Linked DNA regions of Nocardioides panacis. The protein of the gene in region 1 binds, or shares a complex with, the protein of each later gene. Links are inferred from orthologs where the notes say so. Each region holds a gene or a part of one and is shown in the gene's direction. Other genes may lie near its edges.

Region 1 (14,713 bases):
CGACCCCACCGAGCGCACCAACCCGTTCCACGCGGCCTGGTCCTCGATGACCGCCTTCTCGGTCGGCGCCCTGCTGCCGCTGCTGGCGATCCTGCTGCCGCCGCCGTCGCTGCGGCTGTCCGTGACGGTGCTGGCCGTGACCGCCGCCCTCGTGCTCACCGGCGTGGTCAGCTCCCGGCTCGGCGGCGCCCCCGCCCGGCCGGCCATCCTGCGCAACGTGGGCGTGGGCCTGGTCGCGATGGCGATCACCTTCCTGGTCGGCTCGCTGTTCGGCGCGTGAGCGACCGGCGGGGCGGGTCCGCGTTCCCACCCGGCGTGGGCGAGGCTTCGGGCATGGACGCAGACGTGATCGTGGTGGGCGCCGGCCTCGCCGGGCTGGTGGCGACGGCCGAGCTGGTGGACGCCGGCCGCTCGGTGGTGCTCGTGGACCAGGAGGGCGAGCAGGGACTCGGCGGCCAGGCCTTCTGGTCCTTCGGCGGGCTGTTCCTGGTGGACTCCCCCGAGCAGCGCCGGATGGGCATCAAGGACTCGGTCGACCTCGCCTGGCAGGACTGGCAGGGCTCCGCCCAGTTCGACCGGGCCGAGGACCACTGGCCGCGGGCCTGGGCCGAGGCCTACGTGCACTTCGCGGCCGGGGAGAAGCGCGCCTACCTCCAGCAGCGCGGCCACAAGGTGTTCCCGGTCGTCGGGTGGGCCGAGCGCGGCGGCGGCCTGGCCGGCGGCCACGGGAACTCGGTGCCCCGCTTCCACATCACCTGGGGCACCGGCCCCGGGATCGTCGAGCCGTTCGAGCGGATCGTGCGGCGCGGCGTCGAGCTCGGGCTGGTCACCTTCGCGTTCCGGCACCAGGTCGACGAGCTGGTGGTCCACGACGGTTCCGTGACCGGCGTGCGCGGGACCGTGCTGGCGCCGGACCACGCCCCGCGCGCGGCGAGCACGTCGCGGGAGGCGGTCGGCACCTTCGAGCTCACCGCCCAGGCCGTGCTCGTCACCAGCGGCGGCATCGGCGGCAACCACGACCTGGTCCGCGCCAGCTGGCCCGCGCGGCTCGGCACCCCGCCCGAGCAGATGATCTCCGGTGTCCCCGCCCACGTGGACGGCCGGATGCTCGGCATCGCCGAGACCGCGGGCGCCAGCCACATCAACCGCGACCGGATGTGGCACTACGTCGAGGGCGTCAAGAACTGGGACCCGATCTGGCCGATGCACGGGATCCGGATCCTGCCGGGCCCGTCGTCCTTGTGGCTGGACGGCTCGGGCACCCGGCTGCCGCTGCCGGGGCTTCCCGGCTTCGACACCCTCGGCACGCTGAAGCTGCTGCGGGCCAGCGGGCACGACCACTCCTGGTTCGTGCTCACCCAGGCGATCATCGAGAAGGAGTTCGCGCTCTCCGGCCAGGAGCAGAACCCCGACCTCACCGGGAAGAGCGTCCGCGAGCTGCTCCGGCAGCGGCTCTCCAAGGGCGCGACCGGGCCCGTCGAGGCGTTCAAGGACAAGGGCGAGGACTTCGTCGTCGCGGACACCCTGGAGGACCTGGTGACCGGGATGAACGCCCTGACCCCCGAGGCGCCGGTCGACGCCGCGCACGTCCGGCGGCAGGTCGAGGACCGCGACCGCGAGCTCGACAACGCGTTCTCCAAGGACCTGCAGGTCGTCGCGATGCGGCAGGCCCGCAGCTACCGCGGCGACAAGCTGATCCGGGTCGCCACCCCGCACAAGCTCCTGGACCCCGCGAAGGGTCCGCTGATCGCCGTACGCCTGCACGTGCTGACCCGCAAGTCGCTCGGCGGACTCGAGACCGACCTCGACGCCCGGGTCCTCGGGCCCGGGGGCGCGCCGCTGCCCGGCCTGTACGCCGCGGGCGAGGTGGCCGGGTTCGGCGGCGGCGGCGTGCACGGCTACAACTCGCTGGAGGGCACGTTCCTGGGCGGCTGCATCTTCTCCGGGCGCGCGGCCGGGCGGGCCCTCGCCCGGGCGGTGGGCTGACGCGGGGTTGTCGTCGCCGGGCTGGCCCCCTAGCATCGTCGAATGGCGATGACACAGGCGACGGTCGATGAGGACGGGCGGGGCGAGGTCGCCGCGCTCACCGCGGCGGCCTGCCTCTTCCACGGGTTCAGCGACCGGTCCCGGCTCTCGATCGTGCAGCACCTGGCGCTCGGGGAGCACCGGGTCGTCGACCTGACCGGGCATCTCGGGCTCGCCCAGTCCACGGTCAGCAAGCACCTCGCCTGCCTGCTCGACTGCGGCATCGTCACGGTCCGCCCGCAGGGTCGCGCCTCGGTCTACGCGCTCGCACACCCCGCCGCCACCCTCGACCTGCTGGCCGCCGCGGAGACGCTGCTCGGCCTCACCGGCGACGCCGTGGTGCTCTGCCCCCGCTACGGCGAGGGGGCCGGGTCGTGACGGGTCACGGCCTCGTCACCGCCCCGCCGGCGACCCTCCCGCCGGCCGGGCGCCGGCAGCAGCTCGGCCGGCGCGCGCAGCTGCTCGCGGGCGCCTCGGTGGCCTACAACGTGGTCGAGGCCGCCGTCGCGGTGGCGGCCGGCCTCGTCGCGGGCTCGGTGGCGCTGGTCGGGTTCGGCCTGGACTCGGTCGTCGAGGTCTCCTCGGGACTCGTGGTCCTCTGGCAGTTCCGGCACCCGCTCCCGGAGACCCGCGAGCGGCACGCGCTGCGGCTGATGGCGGTCTCGTTCCTCGCCCTCGCGGCCTACGTCACCGTCGGGTCGGTCCGGTCGCTGGCGACCGGCCAGGCCGCGGAGCACTCCCCGGTCGGGATCGCGCTGGCCGCCGTGTCCGTGGTCGTGATGCCGGTGCTGTCCTGGGCGCAGCGCCGCACCGGACGGCAGCTCGGCTCCGCGACGGTCGTCGCCGACTCGACCCAGACCCTGCTGTGCACCTACCTGTCGGCGGTCCTCCTGGTCGGCCTGGTCGTGAACGCGACGCTCGGCTGGTCCTGGGCGGACCCGCTCGCCGGTCTCGTGATCGCCGCGGTCGCGGCCAAGGAGGGCCGGGACGCCTGGCGGGGCCAGGCCTGCTGCGTCCCCGCCCCGGTCGGCGCCGGCGGTGCCTGCGCGGACGGCTGCGACTGCTGCGCGCCCCAGCAGCCCGGGCCCCGCCCGACGACGCACGAGGACCACCGCTGATGGGCCACGACCACGGCGGCGAGGTCGCGGACCACCGCGGCCGGCTGGGCGTCGTCCTGGGCATCACCGTCGCCGTGCTGCTCGTCGAGGTCGTCGGGGCGGTGGTCTCCGGCAGCCTGGCCCTGCTCGCCGACGCCGGGCACATGCTCACCGACGTCGCCGGCCTGACGCTGGCCGTCGTCGCCTCGGCGCTCTCCCGCCGCCCGGCGACCGACGCGCGCACCTGGGGCTACCGGCGCGCCGAGGTGCTGGCCGCGGCCGGGCAGGCAGCGGTGCTGCTGGCGGTCGGCGTCTTCGTGCTCGTCGAGGGGGTCCGGCGGCTCGTCGACCCGCCCGAGGTCACCTCGGGAGCGATGGTGGTGTTCGGGGTCGTCGGCCTCGTCGGCAACGTCGTCGGCCTGCTGGTGCTGGCCGGCGGACGGGGCGCGAACCTCAACATGCGCGCGGCGTTCCTGGAGGTGGTCAACGACGCCCTCGGCTCGGTGGCCGTCCTGCTGGCCGCCGGTGTCATCGCGCTCACCGGCTGGATGCGCGCGGACGCGGTCGCCTCGCTGGTGATCGGAGTGCTGATCATCCCGCGGACGATCCGGCTGCTGTCCGAGAGCGTCGACGTCCTGCTGGAGTCCACCCCCAAGGGCCTGGACCTCGCCGGGGTGCGGGCCCGGATCCTGTCGCTGCCGCACGTCCACGACCTCCACGACCTGCACGCCAGCCAGGTCGCCACCGGGCTCCCGGTGCTCACCGCGCACGTCGTGGTCGACGACTCGTGCTTCCACGACGGCCACCTCGGGCCGATGCTCGACGAGCTCCAGCGCTGCCTGGACACCGACTTCGACGTCGAGCACTCCACGATCCAGTTCGAGGCCGCCGCGCACGCCGACCACGAGCACGAGACGCACGCCTGAGGCCCCGGCGCCTCACACGTTGGTGGTGGCCCCCCGGACGCGTCCGGTCGCCTCGAGCCGGTCCGTCGTACCGTCGTAGTCGACGTACCACGGGCGGCCGCCGGAGCAGGACCGGTAGATGCGGGAGTACCCGCCGGCGGCACCGTCCCCGAACCGGCCGGCGGTGTCGAGCAGGGCGTGCACGTGGGCCTTGGTGTCGCCGCGGCGCAGGCCCCGGATCTCGCCGGCGGTCGCGCAGCCGGGGCTGCTCCCCCGCCCCACGTCCACGCCCCGGGCGCTGTCCCGGCCGCCGTCCGCCGCGATCCGGACCTGCACGTAGTGCTGCTCCAGGAACCGGCCGAACCGCAGGCAGGACTGCGGGACCGACACCTCCACGGTGCTGGTGCGCACCGACCACGCCGCCTCGACCGCGCAGGACCGCGGCGAGCGGGACACGTCGGTGACCAGCTCGAGCCGGGTCCCGACCGAGCCGTCCGGACGGGGCCAGACCGTCGCGGAGTAGACGGTGTCGGAGTCCGGCGCCCCGACCAGGGCGACCACCCGGCCGGACCGCCGCAGCGCCCGCACCTGCGCGGTCACCTCCACGCGCGCCTCGCCGTCCCGGTAGGTGGCCGAGGTGAGGTCGGCGCTCGCCGGCACGTCGCGGCCGTCGGGGACCTCCACGGTCCTCGCGGAAGCGGGACCGGCGACCAGGGACGTCGTGAGGGCCGCCGCGCCGGCGAGCGCCCATGCACCGGGGTGGGGGAGTCTGCTCATGCCAGCAGTCTCCCCCCGCACGTCCCCACGGCGGGCACGACCCGACCGCCCGGGCGGGTCGGCGGCGGTCAGCGCCGCGCGGGCACCGCGACGGCCTCGGGCGTACGCCGCTCCGCCAGCCGTCCGGTCCGCTGCGCCCACACCTCGAACGCCAGCGTGGCGAACGGCGGCACCGAGCAGGCCAGCCCGGCCGCGGTGGTCCCGCGGGTCCAGCGCGCCGACCTCGACAGCAGCAGGGTCAGCAGCACGTAGGCGACGAAGATCCCGCCGTGGACCGGGCCGAAGATCTTGACCCCCACCTCGCCCACGTCGGTGAGGTACTTGAGGTACATCCCGACCAGCAGCCCCAGCCACGAGAAGGCCTCGGCGGTCGCGACGACACGGAACAGCAGCACGAGGGTTCGGTGGGACACCCCCGGAGTCTAGGTGCCGCTCGGGGACGCCGCCGGCGCGATGACGTGCGCCAGCCCCGCCAGCGCCTCGGGCACCACCCGGTAGTAGGTCCACGGACCCTCCTTGCGGTGCGCGCGCACCAGGCCCTCGTCGCCGAGCTTCTTCATGTGGTGGCTGACCGTCGGCTGGCTGAGCCCCAGGGCCGCGGTCAGGTCGCAGGTGCACGCCTCGAGGTCCTCGTTGGCCATCATCAGCGAGAGCAGCCGCAGCCGGGCGGGGTCCGCGAGGGCCTTGAGCCGGCTCGCGAGGGTCCTCGCGTCCGCCGCGGACAGCGGCGCGGACGCCAACGGCGCACAGCACACGGGGTGCGGCGCGGGGTCCAGCACGGGCAGCTGCTTCGGCATGCCCCCATGATGCCACGGCATCGGTGGACGTCGATGAAGCCAGGTCAGGAGGGGTGCGTCGCCGGGTCCGCCGCGCAGCGCCCGCCGGGCGGACCGCTTGCATCGATGGACGTCTATGGGCACCATGGGGTCATCCAGGTCATCGACAACCGTCTATGTGCCGCCCGCCACCCGAAGGAGCCCTCCGATGTCCCGCCTCCAGCTCGCCCTCAACGTCGACGACATCGACACCGCCGTCGAGTTCTACTCGACCCTGTTCGGCACGGCGCCCACCAAGCGGCGGCCGGGCTACGCCAACTTCGCCGTCGCGGACCCGCCGCTGAAGCTGGTGCTGTTCGAGAACCCGGACCGGACCGGCACGCTCAACCACCTCGGCGTCGAGCGCGAGTCGATGGACGAGGTCGAGGCCGAGGCGGACCGCCTGGAGGCCGCCGGGCTCACCCTGGACGTCGAAGGGGACGTCGTGTGCTGCTACGCCCGACAGGACAAGCACTGGGTGACCGGTCCGGACGGCCAGCGGTGGGAGAACTACGTCGTGCTCGCCGACGCCGGCGCGGACCTGGAGGGCCGGACGTTCGCCGAGGTGGCCGGGATCGAGCGGAACCCGGACGCGGCCGACTTCGGCGTCGTCACGGGCGCCGGGTGCTGCGACAGGTGACCCGGCGCGGTTGACCCGGTGCGAGAGGTCAGTGAAACTTGAGTCAATGACCACTGACTCATCGACCGGGGCGACCGGGGCCGACGTGGTCCGCCGGGCCCGGGTGCACGCGGCGCTGTCCGACCCGGCGCGGCTGCGGATCGTCGACGCGCTCGGGTCCGGGGACGCGTCCCCCCTCGGAGCTCGGGGAGCTCCTCGGGATGCCGTCGAACCTGCTCGCGCACCACCTCGGGGCCCTCGCGGACGCCGGCCTCGTGGCGCGGCACCGCTCCGAGGCCGACGGTCGACGCTCCTACCTGCAGCTCGTCCCGGACGCGCTGGACGGCCTGCTCCCCCCCGGTCCGGGTCGTCGTCCCACGCGTCGTGTTCGTGTGCACCGCGAACTCCGCGCGCTCCCAGCTGGCCGCCGCCCTGTGGCGACAGGCGAGCACCGTGCCGGCCACGTCGGCCGGCACCCGACCGGCCGCCCGCGTCGCCGCCGGAGCGGTCGCCGTCGCCCGACGGCGCGGCCTGCGCCTCACCGGGACCCACCCGCAGGCCCTCGCCGACGTCCTGCACCCCGAGGACTGCGTGGTGACCGTGTGCGACCACGCCCACGAGGCCCTCGACCGCACCGACCAGGCGCGCGGGCCCCGGTTGCACTGGTCCGTCCCCGATCCGGTCCCCGCCGGCACCGACACCGCGTTCGACCGTGCCTACGACGAGCTCGCGCGTCGGGTCACCCGCTTCGCGCCACGACTCGCCGCCTCCTGACGCCTCCTGACGCCTCCTGCCCCCGACCTGCACCGACCTGCACCGACCTGCACCGAAGGAACGACACCACCCGATGACGCCACCTCGCGACCTCGCCCGACGGCTCACCGCCGAGCTCCTCGGCACCGCCCTGCTCGTCACGGTCGTCGTGGGGTCCGGCATCGCCGCGCAACGGCTCTCGCCCGACGACGTCGGCCTGCAGCTCCTGGAGAACTCGACGGCCACGTTCCTCGGCCTGACGGTCCTCATCCTGCTGTTCGGTCCCGTCTCCGGGGCCCACCTCAACCCCGTCGTGTCCGCCGCCGACTGGTTCCTCGGCCGCCGTACCCGCACCGGGCTCTCCGGCGCCGACGCGGCCGCCTACACGGTCGCGCAGTGCGTCGGGGCGGTCGCCGGCGCCGAGCTCGCCAACCTGATGTACCAGGTGCCGCTCACCGAGCTCTCCACGAAGGACCGCTCCGGCGGCCACCTCCTCCTCGCCGAGGTCGTCGCGACGGCCGGGCTCGTCGCGCTGGTCTTCGCCCTCGCGCGCACCGGTCGGGGCATGCTCGCCGCGCCCGCCGTCGGCGCCTACATCGGGGCCGCCTACTGGTTCACCTCGAGCACGTCGTTCGCGAACCCGGCGGTGTCCCTGGGACGGGTCTTCTCCGACACCTTCGCCGGCATCGCTCCCGGCTCCGTCCCCGGTTTCGTCCTCGCCCAGCTCGTCGGCGGCGCGGTCGCGGTCGGCCTCGTCGCCTGGCTCTACCCGCACGTCGGCGAGGCGGCCGGGGACGTCGTCGTCCCGCACGCACCCGGTCACGAGACCGGCAGCACCCCGAGGAGCGCCCGATGACGACCCCCGAGGAACCCACCGAGACCGTCCCCCAGGTGGTGTTCGCCTGCGTCCGCAACGGCGGCCGCTCCGTGATCAGCCGGGTGCTGGCCGAGCACTACGCCGGCGGCCGCGTGCGCGCGCTCTCCGCGGGCACCCAGCCCGGCGAGCACATCCACGCCGAGGTCGCCGAGGTGCTCGAGGCGCTCGGCCTGGACACCTCGCGCGAGGTGCCCGAGCGCCTGACCCGCGACACCGTCGCCGCGAGCACGGTCGCCGTCACGCTGGGCTGCGGCGAGGAGTGCCCCTACGTGCCGGGCGTCCGGTACGTCGACTGGCCGGTCGCCGACCCCGGCGGGCAGGACCCGCGGACGGTGCGGGGCATCGTCGCCGACCTCGACGCCCGGGTCCGCGCCCTGCTCGTCGAGCTGGTGCCCGACCTGGAGCTGCCGCCCTCGGTCCTCGCCCCGCACTGAGCCGGCCGCGGCGCCGGGCTACGGCGTGTGCAGGGCGTACAGGTCGATCGTGGTCTCCGTGGGCGGCCCGGCGAAGCCGCCGTCGATGCCGGCCTGCATGCGCGGCAGGAGGATCTCGTCGCGGAACTTCTCCCAGCTCGCCTGGGACTCGTGGACCGCGACGATGGTCCAGCCGCCCTCCGACGGTCCGGCGGCGTGGAAGACCTGGCCCTCCGGCAGCTGGTCCGGGCCGGGGTGCACGGCGGCGATGGACGCGTCGTACTGCTCCTGGGTGCCGCCGGCGAAGTGGTGGACGATTCCGTAGGCCATGGCCTGCTCCGATCGGGTCGGGCGGATGACCGGTGCCGCTCGGCGGGGCGCCGCCCCAGCTCCCCCCGGTGCGACGTCCTGGTCACCCTCCTCGACGCTAGGGGCGGGGCCCCGGGCCGACAATGACCCGGACGGGCCGGTCGGGGGGTCGGGGTTGCCGTTCGTACTCGCCGGTAGCATAATGATGTTACTGACGAGTAGGGCCGACATGCCGGCCACCGCCCATCCTCGGGTGAGCGGTACCTCCTGATTTCGAAGGTGGAGCAGTGAGCCACTACAAGAGCAACCTCCGGGACATCGAGTTCAACCTGTTCGAGGTCCTCGCGCGCGACGAGATCCTCGGCACCGGCCCGTTCGAGGAGATCGACACCGCCACGGCGCGCTCGATCCTCAGCGAGGTCGACCGGCTGGCGGGCGACGAGCTCGCCGCGTCGTACGAGGACGGGGACCGGCACGCGCCGGTGTTCGACCCGGCGACCGGCACCGCGGACGTCCCGGCGTCGTTCGCGAAGAGCTACCAGGCCTGGATGGACGCGGAGTACTGGCGGCTCTCGATCCCCGCCGCCCTCGGTGGCCAGCCCGCGCCGTCGACCCTGAACTGGGCGATCGGCGAGCTGGTGCTCGGCTCGAACGCGCCGGTCTGGATGTACGCCTGCGGCCCGAGCTTCGCCTCGATCCTGCACCGCAACGGCAACGACCGCGACAAGAAGATCGCGGAGCACATGATCGAGAAGCAGTGGGGCGCCACCATGGTGCTCACCGAGCCCGACGCCGGCTCCGACGTCGGCGCCGGCCGGGCCAAGGCCACCCAGCAGTCCGACGGCTCCTGGCACATCGAGGGCGTGAAGCGGTTCATCACCTCCGCCGAGCACCAGATGAGCGAGAACATCATCCACCTCGTGCTGGCGCGGCCGGTGGGCGTCGAGGGCAAGGGCGGACCCGGCACCAAGGGCCTCTCGTTGTTCATCGTCCCCAAGCTGCACTTCGACCTCGAGACCGGCGAGCTGACCGGCGAGCGCAACGGCGCGCACGTCACCAACGTCGAGAAGAAGATGGGCATCAAGGTCTCCAACACCTGCGAGGTCACCTTCGGCGAGCACGAGCCCGCCCAGGGCTGGCTGCTCGGCGAGGTGCACGACGGCATCGCGCAGATGTTCCAGGTCATCGAGAACGCCCGGATGATGGTCGGCACCAAGGCCATCGCGACGCTGTCGACCGGCTACCTCAACGCGCTCGACTACGCCAAGAGCCGCGTGCAGGGCCCGGACCTGACCCGCGCCTCGGACAAGACCGCGCCGCGCGTCACGATCACCCACCACCCCGACGTACGTCGCTCGCTGATGACCCAGAAGTCGTTCGCGGAGGCCATGCGCGCGCTGGTGCTCTACACCGCCTCCTGGCAGGACCGGGTGATGGTCTCCGAGCACAACGGCGAGAAGGACGAGCTCGCCGAGCGGGTCAACGACCTGCTGCTGCCGATCGTGAAGGGCTACGGCTCGGAGCGCTCGTGGGTGCTGCTCGGCACCGAGTCGCTGCAGACCTTCGGCGGGTCCGGGTTCCTGCAGGACTACCCGATCGAGCAGTACGTCCGGGACGCCAAGATCGACACGCTCTACGAGGGCACCACGGCGATCCAGGGCCAGGACCTGTTCTTCCGCAAGATCGTCAAGGACCAGGCCACGGCGCTCGGCTTCCTGGCCGGCGAGATCGAGAAGTTCATCGGCAGCGGGGCCGGCAACGGCCGCCTCAAGAACGAGCGCGAGCTGCTCGCCAAGGGGCTCGAGGACACCCAGGCGATCGTCGGTCACCTGATCACCGACCTGATGTCGGCCGACCCGAACGCCGAGGGCGGCAGCATCGCGAACATCTACAAGGTGGGCCTGAACACCTCGCGCCTGCTGATGGTGCTCGGCGACATCGTCTGCGCCTGGCTGCTGCTGCGGCAGGCGGAGATCGCCCTGGAGAAGCTCTCCGGCGACACCGGCAAGGACCAGGCGTTCTACGAGGGCAAGGTCGCGGCGGCGCAGTTCTTCGCCCGCACCGTGCTCCCGAAGATCACCGCCGAGCGGGCCATCGCCGAGGCGACCGACCTGTCGCTGATGGAGCTCGACGAGTCCGCGTTCTGACCGACCCGCCCGACGTACGACGGCCGTCCCACCCGCTGCGGGTGGGGCGGCCGTCGCACGTGACCTGAGCGGTCCCGGATTGAGATCGCCGGGCCAGGGGTATCCCTGTGACCGAGGGCACACCGCCCCGGGCGACCGCGGTCGCAGAGAACCTAGGAGACAACATGGGTATCGGTACCGGCATCGTGCTGCTGGTGGTCGGCCTGATCCTCGTGCTCGGTGTCGTGAACTTCGACATCGGCCTGGTGGACGACGTGGCACTCGGGTGGATCCTGCTGGTCGTCGGCGTGCTGGCGATCATCCTGGCGCTGGTGATGAACCAGCAGCGCTCGCGCACCAAGCACGTCGAGGAGCGTCGCTACGACGACCCTGCCCGCTGACCCGGACAGACAGAAGGGGCGTCGAGACCATGGTCTCGACGCCCCTTCGGCGTTCGTCAGGCTGAGGCTCAGCGGTCGGCGGGCGACCAGCGCTCGCTGCGGCTGACGGTCTTCGGGCGACCGTTGCCGGTCTGCCCCGCGCGGCCGCCGCGGCTGGGGGCGCTGCCCCGGTAGCCGCCGCTGCTGCTGCGCGACGAGGAGCTGTTGCTGCCCCGGTAGCCGCCGGTGCTGCTGCCACCGCGGTAGCCGCCGGTGCGGCCACGGCTGGCGGAGGTCGAGCCGCCCTTGTTGGCCTGCGGCGCCGGGGTGCCCGACGTCGAGAGCGCCTCCGCCGTCATCGGGTGGGGGGTGTTGCGCGAGTCGTGGTGCAGGGACTCGACGCCGGCCCGGCTCATCAGCCGCACGACGTCGTCGACCTGGCGCGGCGTGGTGATCGAGACGACCGCACCGGCCTCGCCGGCCCGCGCCGTACGCCCGGAGCGGTGCAGGTAGGCCTTGGCGTCCGCCGGGGCGTCGAAGTGCACGACCAGGCCGACCGAGTCGACGTGGATGCCGCGCGCGGCGACGTCGGTGGCGACGACCACGGAGGCCTTGCCCGAGGAGAACTTGTGCAGGTTGCGCTCGCGCACCCGCTGCGACAGGTTGCCGTGCAGGTCCACCGCCTCGATGCCGTGCGTGCCGAACGCCTCGGCCAGCTCGGTGGCGCCCTCACGGGTGCGGGTGAACACGATCGAGCGCGGGTTGGCCTCGATCAGCGCGACCGCCGCCTCCACCTTGTCGCGGAAGCCGCCGACGACCAGCACGTGGTGCGCCATCGTGGTGACCGAGCCCTTGTTGGCGTCGAGCTCGTGCAGCACCGGCTCGCGCAGGTGCGCCCGGACCAGGCGGTCGACGTCACCGTCGAGCGTGGCCGAGAGCAGCATCCGCTGGCCGGTGGACGGGGTGGCCTTGAGCAGCTTGTCGACGGCCGGGTAGAAGCCCAGGTCGCACAGGTGGTCGGCCTCGTCGAGGACGGTGATCTGCACGTCGTCGGTGCGGCAGTGGCCCTTGTCCATCAGGTCCTGCAGGCGACCCGGCGTGGCGACGACGATGTCGGCCCCGGCCTTCAGCTGCTTGATCTGACGGTCGTACGGCGTGCCGCCGTACACGGTGACGAGCTTGAGCTGGGTGGCGAACGCGAGCGGCTCGATGGAGCGGCGCACCTGGGTGGCCAGCTCGCGGGTCGGCACGATGATCAGCGCACGCGGGTGCTTGGGGCGGCTGTGCTCACCGGCCAGGCGGGCCAGGATCGGCAGGCCGAAGGCGAGCGTCTTGCCGGAGCCGGTCTGGGCGCGGCCGAGCACGTCGGAGCCCTTCATGGCGTCCGGGATGACGGCGGCCTGGACCGGCGTCGGGGTGGTGATCTCGAGCTTCTCGAGAGCCATGATCACCTTGCCGGACAGGCCGAGCTGGGCGAAGGAGGGCAGGGTCGGGGCAGGGGAAGACAAGAAGGTTTCCTCAGGATGGCGGGCACGTCCCTGCAACGAATCCACGGCGTGGTCCGGCGAGCCTGCGAGACGCAGTTCGTGCCCGATCACTGGTCTTGCGCGACGATCCGCGCACCCACACCGGGCCACAAAAGAAGGCCGACGAGCGGCCTTGGCTACCTCGATCCTACCAGCGCACCCGGACGAGGCCGACCAGAGCGAGGGAGACCTGCACCACGCTTCGCCGACCCGGCGCGTCTGGCGGCCCGGTTCGCGCCGACCCGGCGTGTCTGGCGGCGGTACGCCCGCCAGACACGCCGGGTCGGCGGGATCTGGCCGCCACTGGCGCCGGGTGGGCGGTCAGGCGAGCCCGGACAGCGGCAGCACCAGCCGGGCCTCGCCGCCGGAGGTCACCCGCACCGGCACCCCCCAGTCCTGCTGGTGCAGGTGGCAGGCCGCGCCCTCGCCGCCGTGCGCGTCGCAGGAGGCGGCCCGGGCGGCCACGTGCAGCACCCCGTCGCCGACCGCGGCGTCGATGCTGACCACCCGGGCCAGGTCGGTGCCGCGGCCCTCGCCCGCCCGGATCAGCCCCGGCGGCGTCGAGGACACGAAGAGCTGGGACGGCGGCCCGAACCGGTCGTCGACCTTCTGGCCGGGCGGCGGGGTGAAGTCCACGACGATCTCCAGGTCCCCGCCGGCGATCTCGGTCACCGGGCGCTGCGTGGTGTGCGCGAACCCGTCGGCGCGGGCGACGCCGGCCAGCGGGACCCGGGTCAGCCGGTGCGCCGCGGACTCCACGACCACCAGGTGCTTCCCGTCGACGACCGCGCCGCTCGGCTCGGCCAGCCCGGTGGCGATGGTGGTCACCTGCCCGTCCGCCCAGCGTCGTACGGCGCCGTTGTAGGTGTCGCAGACCGCGACCGAACCGTCGGGCAGCACGGTCACCCCCAACGGGTGCTGGAGCAGCGCGGTGCCCGCGTCGCCGTCCTGGAACCCGAAGTCGAACAGGCCGGTGCCGACGGCGGTGCGCACCTCGCCCGCCTCGACGTAGCGCAGGCTGGAGGTCTCGCTGTCCGCGATCCACAGCCGGTCCCCCGCGGCGGCCAGCCCCGAGGTCTGGGCGAACCAGGCCTCGGCGAGCGGGCCGTCCAGCAGGCCCTCGTGGGCGGTGCCGGCGGCCACCTCGACGGCACCGGTGCGCGGGTCGAGGGTCCAGAGCTGGTGCACCCCGGCCATCGCCACCCAGACCCGGTCCTGCCACCAGGCCACGTCCCACGGGCTCGACAGCGCGCCGTCGTCCTCGCCCGGCACCAGCTGCCGACCGGTCCCGGCGAGCGTGCGGACGGTGCCGGTCGCGAGGTGCACGCCGCGCAGCGCGTGGTTGACGGTGTCGGCGACCACCACGTCGTACCCGACCGCGGCGGCCAGGTCGTCGGGCAGCAGGCACAGTCCGTTGGGCTCGTTGAAGGACGGCCGCCCGCCGTCGACCAGGCCGCGCTCCCCCGACCCGATGCGGCGTACGACGGTCTCCGCGTCCGCCGCGAGCTCGACGAGGGCGTGGTGCCCCGCGTCCGCGACCAGGAAGCCCCCGCCGGGCAGGGCGACCGTCGTGGCCGGGAACAGCAGGTCGCCGGATTGCACGGGCGGGGCGACGTAGGGCGAGCCGCCCGGCTGCAGCGTGCCGCGGGCGCGGTGCTCGTCGCGCAGCTCGGCGACGAGGGCGTCGATGGCGTGGGCGTGCCCCTCGCCGGCGTACTGCGCGACGACGTAGCCCTCCGGGTCGACGAGCACCAGCGTCGGCCAGGCGCGGGCGGTGTAGGCCTGCCAGGTCACCAGCTCCGGGTCGTCGAGCACCGGGTGCTCGACCTGGTAGCGCTCGACCGCGGCGCGCAGCGCGTCCGGGTCGGCCTCGTGCACGAACTTCGGCGAGTGCACGCCCACCACGACGAGCTCGCCGTCGTACTTCTCCTCCAGGGGGCGCAGCTCGTCCAGGACGTGCAGGCAGTTGATGCAGCAGAAGGCCCAGAAGTCGAGCAGCACGAAGCGGCCGCGCAGGTCGGACAGGCGCAGGGTCTGGCCGCCGGTGTTCAGCCAGCCGCGGCCGGCGAGCTCGGGGGCGCGGACGCGGGG
Region 2 (14,971 bases), 670 kb from region 1 along the record:
CTGCTCCTGGACGTCACACCACTCTCCCTGGGGCTGGAGACACAGGGCGGAGTGATGACCAAGGTCATCGAGCGCAACACCACGATCCCGGCGCGTCGCACCGAGGTCTTCAGCACCGCCGAGGACAACCAGCAGGCGGTGGACGTGGTGGTCCTCCAGGGGGGAGCGAGAGCGCGCCAGCGACAACCGGGCGCTCGCACGGTTCCGGCTGGAGAACATCCGGCCCGCGCCACGGGGGGAGCCCCAGGTCGAGGTCACCTTCGACATCGACGCCAACGGCATCCTGCACGTCTCCGCGAAGGACAAGGACACCGGAGCCGAGCAGCAGGTCACCATCAGCGAGACCTCGACCCTGCCCCAGGAGGAGGTCGACCGCATGGTCTCGGACGCCGAGGCGCACCGCAGCGAGGATGCCCAGCTCCGTGAGCACGTCGACGCCCGCAACGAGCTCGACTCCGTGACGTACCAGGTGCAGCACCAGCTCGAGCAGGCCGGGGACGCGGTCCCCGAGCACGACCGCGCCCGGGCTGAGATGTTGATCAACGACGCGCGCGCGGCTCTCGACGAGCAGGCGCCGACCGACCGCCTGCGGTCCCTCACGGGCGAGCTGCACCAGATGGCCCAGGCGCTGAGCATGTCCGCCCGGGGCCCGGCCGGCGCCGGCACCACCGGCGAGTCGGCCGGCTCCGCCCAGACCGGACCGGGCGACGATTCGGACGACGTGATCGACGCCGAGTTCACGACGCACTGAGTGTCCTCGTCATGGCCGGACAGGAGAACCCCGAAACCGAGCTCGCCGACGCCGCCGACGCTGCCGTCGCCGACGGTGCCGCCGAGCCGGAGAGGAAGATCGCCGAGCTCGAGGACTCGTGGCGCCGCACAGCCGCGGAGCTGGAGAACCTCCGCAAGCGGTGCGCCAAGGACGTGATCCGCGCCCGCGAGCAGGAGCGGGCATCGGTGGCTGTCCGCTGGTTGCCGGTCCTCGACAATCTCGAGCGTGCACTCGAGCACGCCGCCTCGAACCCGGACCAGATCGTCGAGGGCGTGCGTGCCGTGCACCAGCAGGCACTCACGGTCCTTGCCGACCTGGGCTACCCCCGGCGCGACGACGAGACCGGCAAGGCCTTCGACCCCGCCCGGCACGAAGCCGTCAGCACCGTCACCGACGAGGACCTCGTCCCCGGCACGGTCGCACACGTCGTCCGGCCCGGCTACGGGCCGGACGGCGAGATCCTCCGGCCGGCGTCCGTCGTCGTGGCGACCAGGAGCGAGTGATGGCCCGGGACTCCTATGAGGTCCTCGGTGTCTCCCGCGATGCCGACCAGTCGGAGATCCAACGGGCCTACCGCAAGCGCGCCCGCACGCTGCACCCCGACGTCAACAAGGATCCCGGCGCCGAGGAAGAGTTCAAGGAGCTCGCCGAGGCGTACGACGTGCTCTCCGACCCCGACCAGCGCAAGCGGTACGACGCGTTCGGCGAGGACTTCCGGCGCGTGGGTCCCGACGTGGACCCGGAGGCCTACCGCCGGGCGCGCGCGTACGCAGGCGCCGACGCCGGCGGCGGGCGGTCGAGCGGCTGGGGCGGGGCCGGTCCCTCGGGCGACTTCCGGTACTCCGGCTCGGTCGGGGACGTGGATCTGGAGGATCTGCTCGGTGGCATCTTCGGTGCCCGCGGCCGCGGCCGGGGTGGATGGGGACCGGTCTCCGGCTCCGACCACGAGAGCGAAGTGGAGGTGACCGTCGAGGAGGCGTACAACGGGACCCGGCGGACCCTGTCGATGAGTGGTGCCGACGGTCCGCGCACCATCGACGTGAACGTCCCCGCGGGTGTCGTGGACGGCCAGCGGATCCGGTTGCGCGGCCAGGGCGGTCAGGGGTCCGGCGGGGGCGAGGCGGGCGACCTGTACCTCGTCGTCCGCATCGCCCCTCATCCTCGCTACCGGCTCGAGGGCCGAGACCTGCACGTGCTGCTGCCCCTGGCCCCCCTGGGAGGCCGCGCTCGGTGCGTCGGTGGACATCGACACCCCCGGCGGCCCCGCCACCGTCGGCGTCCCGGCCGGCACCTCCAGCCATCGCCGGCTGCGGCTGAGGGGCCGCGGGCTGCCGAACAAGCGGGGCAAGCCGGGGGACCTGTACGCCGAGGCCCAGGTCAAGCTGCCCAGGTCGCCGTCGGCGGACGAACGCGAGCTGTTCGAGCGGCTCGCGAAGGTCTCGACCTTCGACCCGAGGAGCGCACGATGACCGCGACGACCACCGGCTCACCGACCGGGTCATCGATCGGGACGAGATGGCCGCTGGCCCGCCCCTACCGCCTGAGCCTGGACAGCTACGCCCGGATCACCGGGGTGCACCCGGAGCTGGTCCGTCGGCTGGTCACGCTCGGGCTTCTCGACATCACCCGGGACGCCCAGGGCAACCTCTGGTTCGACCCGGCCCAGGTTCGGGAGATGGCCACGATCCAACGGCTGCACCTGCGGCTGAACCTCAGTTACTCGTCGCTCGGCCTGGTCATGCACCTGCTCGAGCGGATCTCCGACCTGGAGAGATCACAACGACGCTCACGCCCAGAGAGGGGAGTTCGATGGACCTGAACCGACTCACGCAGAAGTCGCAGGAGGCACTGCACGACGCCCAGACCAAGGCGCTCCGGTTCGGCCACCAAGAGGTGGACGGCGAGCACCTGCTCCTGGCGCTGCTGGAGCAGACCGACGGCCTGGTCCCGCCGCTCCTGGCCCGGGCGGGTGCGGACGTGGAGCGGCTGCGCGAGGACCTGGAGGCCGAGCTCACGAAGCGCCCGCGCGTCACCGGGTCCGGCGCCGAGCCCGGGAAGGTGTACGTCACCCAGCGGCTGAACCGCGTCCTCGAGGTCGCTGACAAGGAGGCCCGCAGGCTCAAGGACGAGTACGTCTCCGTCGAGCACCTGGTCGTCGCCCTCCTCGACGAGGGATCCGGCTCGGCAGCCGGTCGGATCCTGGCCCGGCACGACGTGACCCACGACTCGTTCCTGCAGACCCTGACATCGGTCAGGGGTGCGCAGCGGGTCACGTCCGCCACTCCCGAGGGGACCTACGAAGCCCTCGCGAAGTACGGTCGCGACCTCGTCGCGGACGCCGCCGCCGACCGGCTGGAGCCGGTGATCGGCCGGGACTCGGAGATCCGTCGCACCATCCAGATCCTGTCCCGCAAGAGCAAGAACAACCCGGTGCTGATCGGTGAGCCCGGAGTGGGGAAGACCGCCATCGTCGAGGGCCTGGCGCAGCGGATCCACAACGGTGACGTGCCCGAGGGACTCCGCGACAAGACCGTCTTCGCCCTGGACATGGGCTCGCTCGTCGCCGGTGCGAAGTACCGCGGCGAGTTCGAGGAACGGCTCAAGGCCGTCCTCAACGAGGTCCTGGCCGCCGAGGGGAAGATCCTGCTGTTCGTCGACGAGCTGCACACCGTGGTCGGGGCCGGGGCGTCCGAAGGTGCGATGGACGCGGGCCAGATGCTGAAGCCCATGCTGGCGCGTGGCGAGCTGCACATGATCGGGGCCACGACCCTCGACGAGTACCGCAGCCACATCGAGAAGGACGCGGCCCTCGAGCGCAGGTTCCAGCCGGTCGTGGTCGACGAGCCGGGCATCGAGGACGCCCTGTCGATCCTCCGGGGGCTGCGCGAGCGCTTCGAGGTCTTCCACGGTGTCAAGATCCACGACGGCGCGCTGGTCGCCGCGGTCACCCTGAGCCACCGCTACATCTCCGACCGGTTCCTGCCCGACAAGGCCATCGACCTCGTCGACGAGGCGTGCGCGATGCTGCGCACCGAGATCGACTCGATGCCCGCCGAGCTCGACGAGCTGACCCGCCGGGTCACCCGGCTGGAGATCGAGGAGGCCGCAGTGGCCCAGGAGACGGATCCGGCCAGCCGGCGTCGCCTCGAGGAGCTGCGCAAGGAGCTGGCCGACCTGAAGGCCGAGGCCGACGCGGTGCGGGCCCAGTGGGAGGCGGAGCGCCAGGCGCTCCGCGAGGTCCAGGCGCTGCGCCAGGAGATCGAGCAGGTTCGCCTGGCGAGCGAACGGGCCGAGCGGGAGTACGACCTGAACCAGGCCGCGAGCCTGCGCCACGGCAAGCTGCCCGACCTCGACCGACGGCTCACGGCCGCCGAGGAGAGGCTCGAGGCGAAGCAGTCCGGGCGGCGCCTGCTCCGCGAGGTCGTCACCGCCGACGAGATCGCCGCCATCGTGGCCCGCTGGACGGGCATCCCGGTGAGCCGGCTCCAGGAGGGCGAGCGGGAGAAGATCCTCCGCCTCGACGAGGTGCTCCACGAGCGGGTGATCGGCCAGGACGAGGCGGTCCAGCTGGTGACCGACGCGGTCGTGCGGGCGCGTTCCGGGATCAAGAACCCGACCCGCCCGATCGGCTCCTTCGTCTTCCTCGGCCCGACCGGTGTCGGCAAGACCGAGCTCGCCAAGGCGCTCGCGGAGGCTCTCTTCGACAGCGAGGAGAACATCATCCGGATCGACATGAGCGAGTACCAGGAGCGGCACACCGTGAGCCGGCTCGTGGGTGCACCACCCGGCTACGTCGGGTTCGAGGAGGGCGGCCAGCTGACCGAGGCGGTCCGGCGCAAGCACTACTCGGTGGTCCTGCTCGACGAGATCGAGAAGGCCCACGCCGACGTCTTCAACATCCTGCTCCAGGTGCTCGACGACGGGCGCCTGACGGACTCCCACGGGCGCACGGTGGACTTCCGCAACACCGTCATCATCATGACCTCCAACATCGGCTCGGAGTACCTGCTCGAGGGGGTCACGCCGGACGGCGAGGTGAAGTCGGAGGCCCGGGCCCTCGTGATGAGCTCGCTGCGATCCCACTTCCGGCCGGAGTTCCTGAACCGGATCGACGAGACCGTGCTGTTCAAGCCTCTGACGTTCGCCGAGATCGAGCGCATCGTCGACCTCCAGCTCGAGGAGCTGCGCGAACGCCTGGCGGACCAACGGATCTCGCTCGTGGACACCGAGGAGGCCCGGAGGTTCATCGCCGAGCAGGGCTTCGACCCGGCCTACGGCGCTCGTCCGCTGCGGCGCTTCATCACCCGTGAGGTGGAGACCCGCGTCGCCCGCGCGCTGCTGCGCGGTGACCTGCCCGAGGACTCGACCATCGTGGTCGACCTCGTCGACGGCGAGCTCACCGTCGTACCGGGGCGACCCGACGACCAGAAGAGGGCAGTGGCATGAGCGCGACGGTGAAGACCCCGACGAAGGTCGTGGTGTGCCCGAGCTGCAGCACGAAGAACCGGGTGCCCGCCGCCGCCGACGGAGCGCCCCGCTGCGGGAACTGCCAGAACCCACTGCCGTGGGTGGTCGACACGTCCGACGCGGACTTCGCCGCCGTGGTGGACGAGTCGACCATCCCGGTGCTCGTCGACGTGTGGGCGCCGTGGTGCGGTCCCTGCCGCATGGTCAGCCCGGCGTTGGAGCAGCTGGCGACGGAGCTCGCAGGGAGGCTGAAGCTGGTCAAGGTCAACGCGGACGAGGCGCCGGAGGTGAGCCGACGGTTCGAGGTGCAGGCGATCCCGACCCTGGTCCTGATGCACCGCGCCCAGGTGGTCGACAAGCAGGTCGGGGCCGCACCCGCACCCGCGCTGCGGACCTGGCTCACCGAGCACCTGCCCAAGGAAGGTGCGGAGCCCAGTCCCGGGAACGCCTCGTCGAGCGAGGACGACCGGCGATGACCACGCTCTCCGGCCGGCTGGTCCCCGACCCGCACCTCGCCCTGGTCCGGAGGGTGGGGCAGCCCACCACGCCGGGCTGTGAGGAATGCCTGCTCCTGGGCACGCCCTGGGTGCACCTGCGCCAGTGCCTCACGTGCGGCGAGGTCTGCTGCTGCGACTCCTCCCCGATGCGTCACGCGCGCGCGCACGCCGCCACGACCGGTCACGTCATCGTGCGATCGATCGAGCCGGGGGAGAACTGGAGGTGGTGCTATGCCGACGAGCAGTTCGTCTGAGCCCGAGGTCCCGGACCTGCCCGAGACCCCCGACACCACCGGCGCCTACCCCCGGCTGTCCGACGAGCAGATCATGCTGCTCTCGCGGTACGGCGAGCGGAAGCGGCTGGCCAAGGGCGCCACGCTGTTCTGCGAGGGGGATCGCGACTGCGGCGTGTTCGTCGTGCTGGACGGCCGGGTCCGGGTCGTCCAGGAGGACGACCCCGAGGGAGCGTCACGGGTGATCGCCGTCCACGGACGTGGTCGCTTCGTGGGTGATCTCTCGATGCTGACCGGCCAGGCGGTCTTCGTCACCGCCGTGGCCCAGACCGACGTCGAGGTCCTCGAAGTCCCCTACGACCGGCTCAAGGAGGCCGTCACCCAGGACCAGGCGCTGGGGGACCTGATCCTGCGGGCCTTCATCCTCCGGCGCAACCTTCACGCCGACCTCGGCGCCGGCCTCCGGATCATCGGCTCCCGCTACTCGGCCGACACCCGTCGGCTCAGGGACTTCGCGAGCCGCAACCGCGTCCCGTACCGCTGGGAGGACGTGGAGGAGGATCCCGACGCCGAGGTCACCCTGCGCGCGTTCGACGTCCCCCCCGAGGAGACCCCCGTCGTGATCTGGAAGGGGCAGCGGGTCCTGCGCAACCCCAGCAACACGGAGCTGGCCGAGCTCCTCGGCCTGCGGGAGGACGCGCCGGTCCGCGAGGCGCTCGACGTGCTGGTCGTCGGCGCCGGCCCGGCCGGTCTCGCCGCTGCGGTGACCGCCGCCTCCGAAGAACTCTCCACGGTCGTGCTCGACGCGATCGCGACCGGAGGACAGGCGGCGACGTCGTCCCGTATCGAGAACTACCTCGGCTTCCCGGCGGGCGTCTCGGGCGCCGAGCTCGCCGACCGAGCGGTGGTGCAGGCCCGCAAGTTCGGCGCCACCTTCACGATTCCTGGCGAGGCCCGGTCGCTCGGCCGGATCGACGGCCACTTCGTCGTGGGACTGACCGACGGCGCCCAGGTGGAGGCCTACGCCGTGGTGCTCGCGACCGGTGTGCGCTACCGGCGCCTGGACGTCCCCGGCATGGACCGGCTCGAGGGCCCCAGCGTCTACTACGCCGCCACCGACTTCGAGGCGCGGCTGTGCCGCGGCGACCCGGTCACGGTCGTCGGGGGTGGGAACTCCGCCGGGCAGGCGGCCCTGTTCCTCGCCCGCAACGCCGCCCACGTCAACCTCGTGATCAACCACGACGACCTGAACCGCGACATGTCCCGCTACCTCGCAGACCGGATAGCCTCCACCCCCCTGGTGCATGTCTGGCTCAACTGCGAGGTGTGCGAGCTGCGGGGCGACCTCGGCCTCGAGGAGGTGGTCGTCCGCGACCTGGGGACCGACGAGCTCCGGTCGCTCCCGACGTCCGCACTCTTCGTGCTGATCGGGTCCGAGCCGCACACCCGCTGGCTCCAGGGCGCGATCGCGCTCGACGACAAGGGGTTCGTGCTGAGCGGCGCCGGCCAGGGAGGAAGCACGATGTTCGAGACCGCGACCGCGGGGGTCTTCGCCGTCGGGGACGTGCGCAGTGGCTCGGTGAAGCGGGTGGCGTCCGCCGTCGGCGAGGGCGCGGTCGCCGTGCGCCTGGTGCACGACTACCTCGTCCGGGCCGGCCGACGATGACGGCCACCGGCGTCAGGTCAGACCATCAGCGTGTCGCGGGCCGGATGGCCTCGCCGCGGCGTACCCGGCCTAGTCCCCGTCCTGCCGGTAGGTGTACGCCGCGTTCCGGACCGCCTCGTCGCTCTCCAGGCCCGCCCCGAGGGCCCCGCCCAGGGTGGCCAGGGAGCTGGTGAGCCACACCAGCTTCATGTAGTCGCCCACCCGAACCGCGTGCCCGAGGCCGTTCCCGAGCAGCTGCGAAGGCACCAGGAACAGGGAGCTCAGCAGGGCGAGCAGGAGGAGCGCGGCGCAGAGGGAGAGCACGCCCAGCACGACCGTTGCCGTGGTAGCCAGGTTGAAGAGGGTGGCCTGCTTGCGCCCGACCGGGTGCGACGCGCGCTCCCACAGGCCGGCTCCGGCGATCAGCGCGACGGTGATCGCCGCGACGGAGCCCACCGCGATCGCCGAGAGCCTGATCCAGCCGAGCGCGTCGCTCAGCCTCCAGATGTCGGGGGTGACGAGCGCGAAGACTCCCGTGGCGAGGGCGGCGGTCAGCGCTCGCGAGAGCCCGATGGCCAGCCGCCAGGGCTGGTTGGCCCGGATCATCCCGATCAGCAGTCGCAGGTTCCCGCTGAGGACCCTCGCGGTGAACAGCACGCTGCCGTCCTCCTCAGGCTGCTGGCTCCTTCCGAGCTCGCGCGCGCGTCGTCCGACGCCAGCGGCAGGGCCCGCCAGGGAGTAGTCCTCGGTCTCCCCGAGCAAGGTGCCCACGAGGCCGACGACCGTGTCACGGGTGCGTCGACGCAGTCCGATGGCCCCCAGGGCGGGTACGCACACGACGGCCACGCCGTGCAGAGGGCTCGCGTGGGCCACCACCGGTCGCCGGTGCACCTTCAGTGGCAGATCGGTGAGACAGACGACCAGGTCCCAGTCCTCCTGCAGGAGCCGGTCCCGGGCCGCGGCGACGAGGGCGGCGTCGTCGGCAGGTGGGTGCACGAGTGCGTCGACCACCGTGGGCACCCGCCAGCGGACGGTGGCCACGTGCAGGCTCAGGTCGGTGTGCAGGTCCTCGGCGAGGTTCGCCGCGATCTCGGTGGCCGCACCCGGAGCCGAGATGAGCCCGATCCGCACCTCGTCGGTGCTCATGGGAGGGCAGCCGGGCTGCGCCGATGGTTCCGACCCCTCTGCGTCATGGTGCGAGTGTGGGAGCACCGTGCGCCGGAAGCAAGAGGAACGGTCGGGCGGCGGGAGACTGGTTCAGGACTAGTCCTCACCGGGTCGGCGACGACGCCGCGACCGGTTCCCACGGCCTCCGGACCACGTCGTGACCAGTTCTCAGGGGGTCGGTTTGGGGGGTTGTGGGCAACGACCATCAATCCGCAGCGGAGAGGGGTGCCGATGCTGGTGGCAGAGACGAGGAAGCGGCAGGTTGCCCTCCAGATCCTGGCAGCGGATCGGATGTCCGGTGCCAGCGCGAAACGGCAAACCCGATGTGAGTCGGGGACGCAAAGCCACGGGGCCCGTCCGGGTCAGCCGGGCTACCGAACAGGTTCCTCGTCCCTCAGCGCGTTCCGGTGTCTCCTACCGGGGCGGTCTCCAGGCTGCGGTGCGAGGGCCGTCACACAGGAAGCTGGACAGCTCACCTCATGAAGACACTTCGCACGCTCGGGACCCTCGCCGTCGCCGGCTCGGTCCTCGCGCTCCTCCCGGTCGGCTCCGCCATGGCGGCCGGCTCCGGCGACACCACCGCCACCTTCACCCTGGCGGGCGGCAGCCTCGACGTCGCCCCGGCAGCCAACGCGCCGCTGACCAACGGTGCCCCGGGAGCCGCGAGCGTCACCGGCTCCCTCGGCGCGGTCGGCATCAGCGACACCCGCGGCAGCACCGCTGGCTGGGTCATGTCCGCGGCTTCCACGACGTTCGTCGACGGAGCCGGCTCGGTCTCGACCGGGGTCTCCTACGACTCGGGTGCAGCCACCGGACACGCCGGCACGGTGACCCCGACGACTGGTGGCCCGACCAGCATCACGGCGGTGGCTTCCGTCGCAGCCGGCACCGCGGCGAGCGGCAACAACACCGCGTCGTACACCCCGACGTTGACGGTCTCGCTGCCGGCGAGCGCCCTCGCGGGCGATTACACGGGCACCGTCACCACCTCGATCGTCTGAGGCCAGATCTCCTCATGCGTCGACTGCTCATCCTGATGGCACTGGTGGCCGGGACACTCGTCCCGGCCGCCGGTGCCTTCGGCACCCCCCTCAGCACCCCCGTTAACACCGCCCGCACCGACCACACCGGCATCGGCATCCGCCTGGTCGACGCCCCGGTGGCCACCCGTGACGACCCGCGCGCACGGGTCTACATCATCGACCACGTCAAGCCCGGGGCCCGGATCGAACGGCGCATCGAGGTGTCAAACGACACCGGCGCCCCCACCGACGTGGCCGTCTACCCGGCCGCGGCGCAGATCGCGAAGGGCTCGTTTGTCGGTCTCGAGGGCAACACCCCCAACGAGCTCACCACCTGGACCGCCGTGAGCAGCCCTCGCCTGCGACTGGCCGACGGCGCCAAGAAGATGGTCGACGTCACGATCGACGTACCCTCCGACGCCGCTCCGGGCGAGCAGTACGCCGTGCTGTGGGCCCAGACCACCTCCGGTGGCAGCGGCGCGGTCACCCAGGTCAGCCGCGTGGGCATCCGCGTCTATCTGTCGGTCGGTCCCGGCGGCGTCCCCGCCTCCGCCTTCAAGGTCGAGTCGTTCACCGCCGAGCGGGACCGGTCGGGAACCCCTGTGGTGGCCGCGACGATCCACAACACCGGCGGACGGGCCCTCGACCTCCGCGGCAAGCTCACCCTCAGCGGCGGACCCGGCGGCCTGGCGGCCGGCCCGTTCCCGGTCACCCTGGGCACCACCCTCGGCCTCGGGCAGACCGAGCCGGTCACCGTCCGGCTCGACAAGCGACTGCCCGCCGGCCCCTGGAAGGCGCACCTCTCGGTGACCAGCGGCCTGCTCACCGAGACCGCCCAGGCCACGCTGACGTTCCCGAAGTCCGGGACCGGCCAGACCGTCTCCGTCGACCAGGGCACCAGCGTGTGGTGGTGGGTCGGAGGAGGCCTCCTGCTTCTCGTCCTGCTGGCCGGCGGCGGGTCGTTCCTGGTTCGCCGCCGCCACCGCCGCAGTGGCGGAGCTCACCAAGCGCCTCGCAGACGTGCGGGCACACCTGCACACAGCGCGTCCTGATCACCCGGCACCCCGTCCCCCCCGAAGGGCACCTGATGCAACGCCGCCTGCTCGTCCCGCCTGCACTTCTTGTTCCGTTCCTGGCCGCCTGCCTGATCGCGCCCATAAGCGTCGGCCTCGGCGCCAACGCTCCCGCGGTCGCCGACCAGACAGCGGTCAGCAGCGCCACGGTGACACTGCAGGGCGGGGGGTTGTCCATCAGTGCCCCCGGTGACGCCGGCAACCTCGGCACGAAGTCCAACATCGTCGGAGCGGTCACGATCAGCGGGCAGCTCGGCCAGGTGCAGGTTATCGACTCACGCGGGGCGCCGGCCGGCGCGGGCTGGACGGCAACGGTGATCTCGACGGCCTTCACCCCGCCTTCCGGGCCGGCCATCGGAGCAGGCTTCGTCGGCTACACCGCAGGCCCGATCACCAAAGTCGGCACCGCGACCTACGCCGCCAACGACCCGGTCACCTTGAGCGGCGTGTCGCCGGTGGTGACCGCCACGGGCATCGAGGGCGACAACACCGCGACCTGGAACCCCACCATCGACGTGAGGGTCGCCGCCAACATGGCCGCCGGTGTCTACGTGGGCACCCTCACCCACTCTGTGTCGTAGCGGCCCGCCAGACGCCGCGCGGCCCGGTTGCTCCCGCATCGTCATCAACCTCGTCCTGCTCGCACTCCGTGTCGTGGCCGTCGAGCGCATCAGCCGCACAGCATCTGAGTCGGATCATGGACCGGCTCGGTGCGGCGGAACCGACCGACTTGACAGCGTGCCTACCCTGGGTGCCGCTGAGCGGGCGCGCGGCCGCGAGCACTGGCGGGGGTGACACTGTGGCTTCGACCCTTGGACGGCGGGAGCCGTCGACAGCGACCGTCGTGCGCACGCGGGACAAGCACGAAGCGGAACTGCGCCTCGCGGAGTTCTACCTGCCGAATCGCGTCGAGCCGCTCGAGGCTGCGACGATCGACATGCAGCTCGACGTAGTCAAGGTCGGCTCGACCACCGTGGGCCGGTTGTCCGACGGCGCCGACGTCCGCCTCACCACTGCCGACGCGACGCACTACCACGTCAACGTCCCGGTGCGCGGGCGGGCCGTCTCCCGCATGGGGACCGGTCCGAGGCGAGGCGCCGAACCGGGGCAGGCAGGCGTCTTCCCGCCGGATCGCCCGGCCGAGATCACCTGGTTGGAGGGGTGCACCCAGCTGTGCCTCATGATCCCGCGGCGGTCGCTGGAGACAGAGCTCGAACAACTGCTTGGCAGGACGGTGTCCAGTCCTGTCTCGTTCGGACCCGTGATGGACCTGTCCTCGCCGGCAGCACGTGGATGGCGCGAGACGTTGAACATCGTCCTCCAGGAGTTCGAGACGGGACCTGGGCTTGCCAGCCACCCCACCACGGGTCGACAGCTTGAGCGCTTGATCCTCGACGGGCTGCTGGTCGGCCATCCCCACGACTTCAGTGGTGACGTGCTTGACGCCGGCGCGAGTGCGTCGTCGCGAACAATCCGGCACGCGAGAACTCTGTTGGAGGAACATCCGGAACGGGACTGGTCGACCCCCGAGCTTGCTCGGCGGGTCCACGTCAGCGTGCGCACGTTGCAGAAACGCTTCGCCAATGAGTTGGGCGTCCCCCCGATGGCATATCTGCGACGGGTGCGCCTCAGCAGAGCGCACGACGCGCTGTTCCGGGCCGCTCCGGGGTCGACGACTGTAGGAGCCGTGGCCTACCACCTGGGGTTCACGCACCTGGGTCGCTTCTCGTCCGCATATCGACGCCTCGTCGGTGAGACGCCGTCGACGACACTGCAACGAGGTTCGGGCACGACGTTCGCAGTCCGGAAAGCCCCGCGGTGCGCGGATCGGACAGGATCGTGCGTTCATCGGCTAGCCCCGCTTAACGCTCGACGGTTGACTCGTGGGTGAGTGCGCGCGGGCGGCCCCCGCCTCCGCGACCTCGAGCCGGGACGCCGTACCCACAGTGACTAGTTCCCGCTCCCTTGAGAGATGACGTGGTCGGAGGGTTCTGCCGGGTTGCGCCCCGCCACGCAGCAGGACACCCGGAAGATCGTCGAACGACGAGAAGGGCAAACCCGTTGCAAGGCGGGGACGCAAAGCCACGGGACCGCCTCGGTCAGCCGGGCTACCGAACCGAGAGGTGTACCGAGATGACCACGCCACGTGTGGCCTGCTGCCACGCGACTTCCGCAGGTGCGAGTTGGAGCCAGAAGCACTTCCGGGCCCGCTTCGAGCAGTCCTCACTCGCGCAGGCCCTGACCGATCTCGACCTGCGCCTCACTGCCGTCAACGGCGCCATGTGCGACCTGCTCGGCCGCACGTCCGAAGAGCTGCTGGGCATGCACGTCGACGAGCTCGCGCACCCGACGTGTCCGCCCAGCCGTGCCCAGGAGCTGCTGCACGACCCGTCGACGCACGACCTGGAGTACGAACGCGTCTACGAACGCCCGGACGGCACCCCGGTTCCGGCGCGGCTCATCGCCTCCTTGCTTGCCGACGACGAGGGCCGGCCGCACAGCATCGCCTCCTTCGTCGTCGACCTCAGCGCGCAGAGGCAGGCCGAGTCGGCGCTGAAGGAGCGAGAGCTGTTCTTCCGGGCCCTGCTCGAACGCGCCTCTGACATCGCCGTGGTGAACGCACCCGACGGCACGGTCCTCTACGCCAACGCGACGGTGGTCCAGTTCGGCTTCGCGCCCGAGGACGTCCTGGGTTCCGCCGGCTTCGACTTCGTGCATCCCGAGGACCGGCAGGACGTGCAGGACGCGTTCGTGCGCGTGCAGGAGAGCCCCGAGACACCGGTCTCCCTGGTGTACCGGCACCGACATGCAGAAGGTGGCTTCCGTTGGGTCGAGTCGTGGATCAGCAACAAGATCGACGAGCCCGCGATCGGGGGCATCGTCGTCAACCTGCGCGACGTGACCGCCCGCGTCGAGGCGTCACTTGCCCTCCGCGAGAGCGAGGAGCGGTACCGCGCCATCGTGGAGACCGCGCAAGAAGGGATCTGGGTCGCCAGCCCGCAGGGCCGGACGACCTACGTCAACCAGAAGGTGGCGGACATGACCGGTTGCACCTTCGAGGAGCTCTACACCCGCGGTCCCACCGATCTGTTCGGCCCGGACGAGGGAAGTGCGCTGCTGCCCCGTCTGGGGGACGCTGAGTTCCAGGGCACGGAGGAGTACGAGCTCCGTTACCCCCACCCGGACGGGCGGGAGCGATGGTTCCGGGCCACCAGCAGCCCCCTCACGGACGCCACCGGCGCCTACGTCGCACGACTCACCATGCTCTCCGACATCACCGAGATGAAGCACAGCGAAGCTGTGCTGCGCGGGCGGGCCCTGCACGACGAGCTCACCGGTCTCGCCAACCGCACGTTGCTCCATGACCGGATCTCGCAGGCGGTCGAGCGGCACCAGGGCGACGCCGCGGCGACCGTGACCGTGATGGCCTTCGACGTGGACGGCTTCGCCCTCGTCAACGAGTCGTTCGGGCACGCGGCCGGGGATGAGCTTCTCGTGCAGCTCGCGAAACGTGTCCAGCGCTGCGCCCGCCCGGGGGAGACGGTCGCGCGCGGCGGAGGGGACGAGTTCGTGGTCCTCACCGAGAACGTGCCCGCCGACGACTGCATGGAGCTGGCCGAACGCGTGATGACGGCTCTTCGGGAACCGTTCGACGTGCAGGGCCATGAGGTGCGGATCACGGTGAGCGGAGGGGTCGCGACCTCCTCCGACGACTGTGCGACCACCGAGCTGTTGGGAGCTGCGGGGGCCGCGATGCATGCCGCCAAGCGCCGCGGCGCGGGCAACGTCGAGGTGTTCGACCCCGGTCGCACCGGAGAAGCGCGCGCGAGGTTCGAGCTGTCGGTCGACCTCGCGAAGGCCTTGGACCAAGACGTTCTCGAGCTGCACTACCAGCCCATCGTCGAGCTGAGCACCGGCCGTCTCCTCGGCGTGGAAGCGCTCGCCCGGTGGCGCCACCCGGACAAGGGCTCGATCTCCCCCGAGGTCTTCGTCTCGGTCGCCGAGCAGTGCGGCCTCGCCTGTCAGCTCGACCGGTGGGTCCTGCAGCGGGCCACCGCCGACCTCGCTCGGCTGCGAACCCTCGACCTGGTCGCC

The links.
Region 2: the proteins of KRR39_RS25245 (region 1) and trxA are in contact, whole or in part, in an NMR structure (PDB 2IPA), measured with the Bacillus subtilis proteins. The link is inferred for Nocardioides panacis from one-to-one orthologs.

Annotation. Positions count from the first base shown.
Region 1 is NZ_CP077062.1:4,396,336-4,411,048, reverse strand. The notes cover bases 5,577-8,317. They hold KRR39_RS25245 (arsenate-mycothiol transferase ArsC), read left to right. Parts: upstream 5,577-6,622; coding sequence 6,623-7,012; downstream 7,013-8,317. Other genes in these bases: KRR39_RS21485 (arsenate-mycothiol transferase ArsC), read left to right, coding at 7,844-8,302; KRR39_RS21490 (MIP/aquaporin family protein), read left to right, coding at 7,086-7,847; KRR39_RS21500 (ArsI/CadI family heavy metal resistance metalloenzyme), read left to right, coding at 5,789-6,259; KRR39_RS21505 (ArsR/SmtB family transcription factor), read right to left, coding at 5,577-5,601. In the rest of the region: KRR39_RS21540 (VIT1/CCC1 transporter family protein), read left to right, coding at 1-280; KRR39_RS21535 (FAD-binding dehydrogenase), read left to right, coding at 334-1,986; KRR39_RS21530 (ArsR/SmtB family transcription factor), read left to right, coding at 2,029-2,403; KRR39_RS21525 (cation diffusion facilitator family transporter), read left to right, coding at 2,400-3,143; KRR39_RS21520 (cation diffusion facilitator family transporter), read left to right, coding at 3,143-4,048; KRR39_RS21515 (hypothetical protein), read right to left, coding at 4,061-4,804; KRR39_RS21510 (DUF3817 domain-containing protein), read right to left, coding at 4,873-5,217; more of KRR39_RS21505, read right to left, coding at 5,227-5,576; KRR39_RS21480 (hypothetical protein), read right to left, coding at 8,321-8,611; KRR39_RS21475 (acyl-CoA dehydrogenase), read left to right, coding at 8,878-10,737; KRR39_RS21470 (DUF6458 family protein), read left to right, coding at 10,902-11,117; KRR39_RS21465 (DEAD/DEAH box helicase), read right to left, coding at 11,186-12,604; KRR39_RS21460 (NHL domain-containing thioredoxin family protein), read right to left, coding at 12,944-14,713. UniProt on the Bacillus subtilis protein: Catalyzes the reduction of arsenate [As(V)] to arsenite [As(III)]. In vitro, can dephosphorylate para-nitrophenyl phosphate (pNPP).
Region 2 is NZ_CP077062.1:3,720,899-3,735,869, reverse strand. The notes cover bases 3,966-6,964. They hold trxA (thioredoxin), read left to right. Parts: upstream 3,966-5,214; coding sequence 5,215-5,715; downstream 5,716-6,964. Other genes in these bases: KRR39_RS18215 (cyclic nucleotide-binding domain-containing thioredoxin-disulfide reductase), read left to right, coding at 5,968-6,964; KRR39_RS18220 (UBP-type zinc finger domain-containing protein), read left to right, coding at 5,712-5,990; clpB (ATP-dependent chaperone ClpB), read left to right, coding at 3,966-5,218. Outside these bases: KRR39_RS18245 (nucleotide exchange factor GrpE), read left to right, coding at 763-1,275; KRR39_RS26590 (DnaJ domain-containing protein), read left to right, coding at 1,275-2,591; more of clpB, read left to right, coding at 2,582-3,965; more of KRR39_RS18215, read left to right, coding at 6,965-7,635; KRR39_RS18210 (hypothetical protein), read right to left, coding at 7,705-8,760; KRR39_RS18205 (hypothetical protein), read left to right, coding at 9,261-9,782; KRR39_RS18200 (hypothetical protein), read left to right, coding at 9,797-10,855; KRR39_RS18195 (hypothetical protein), read left to right, coding at 10,891-11,457; KRR39_RS18190 (AraC family transcriptional regulator), read left to right, coding at 11,721-12,767; KRR39_RS18185 (EAL domain-containing protein), read left to right, coding at 13,010-14,971. UniProt on the Bacillus subtilis protein: Participates in various redox reactions through the reversible oxidation of its active center dithiol to a disulfide and catalyzes dithiol-disulfide exchange reactions.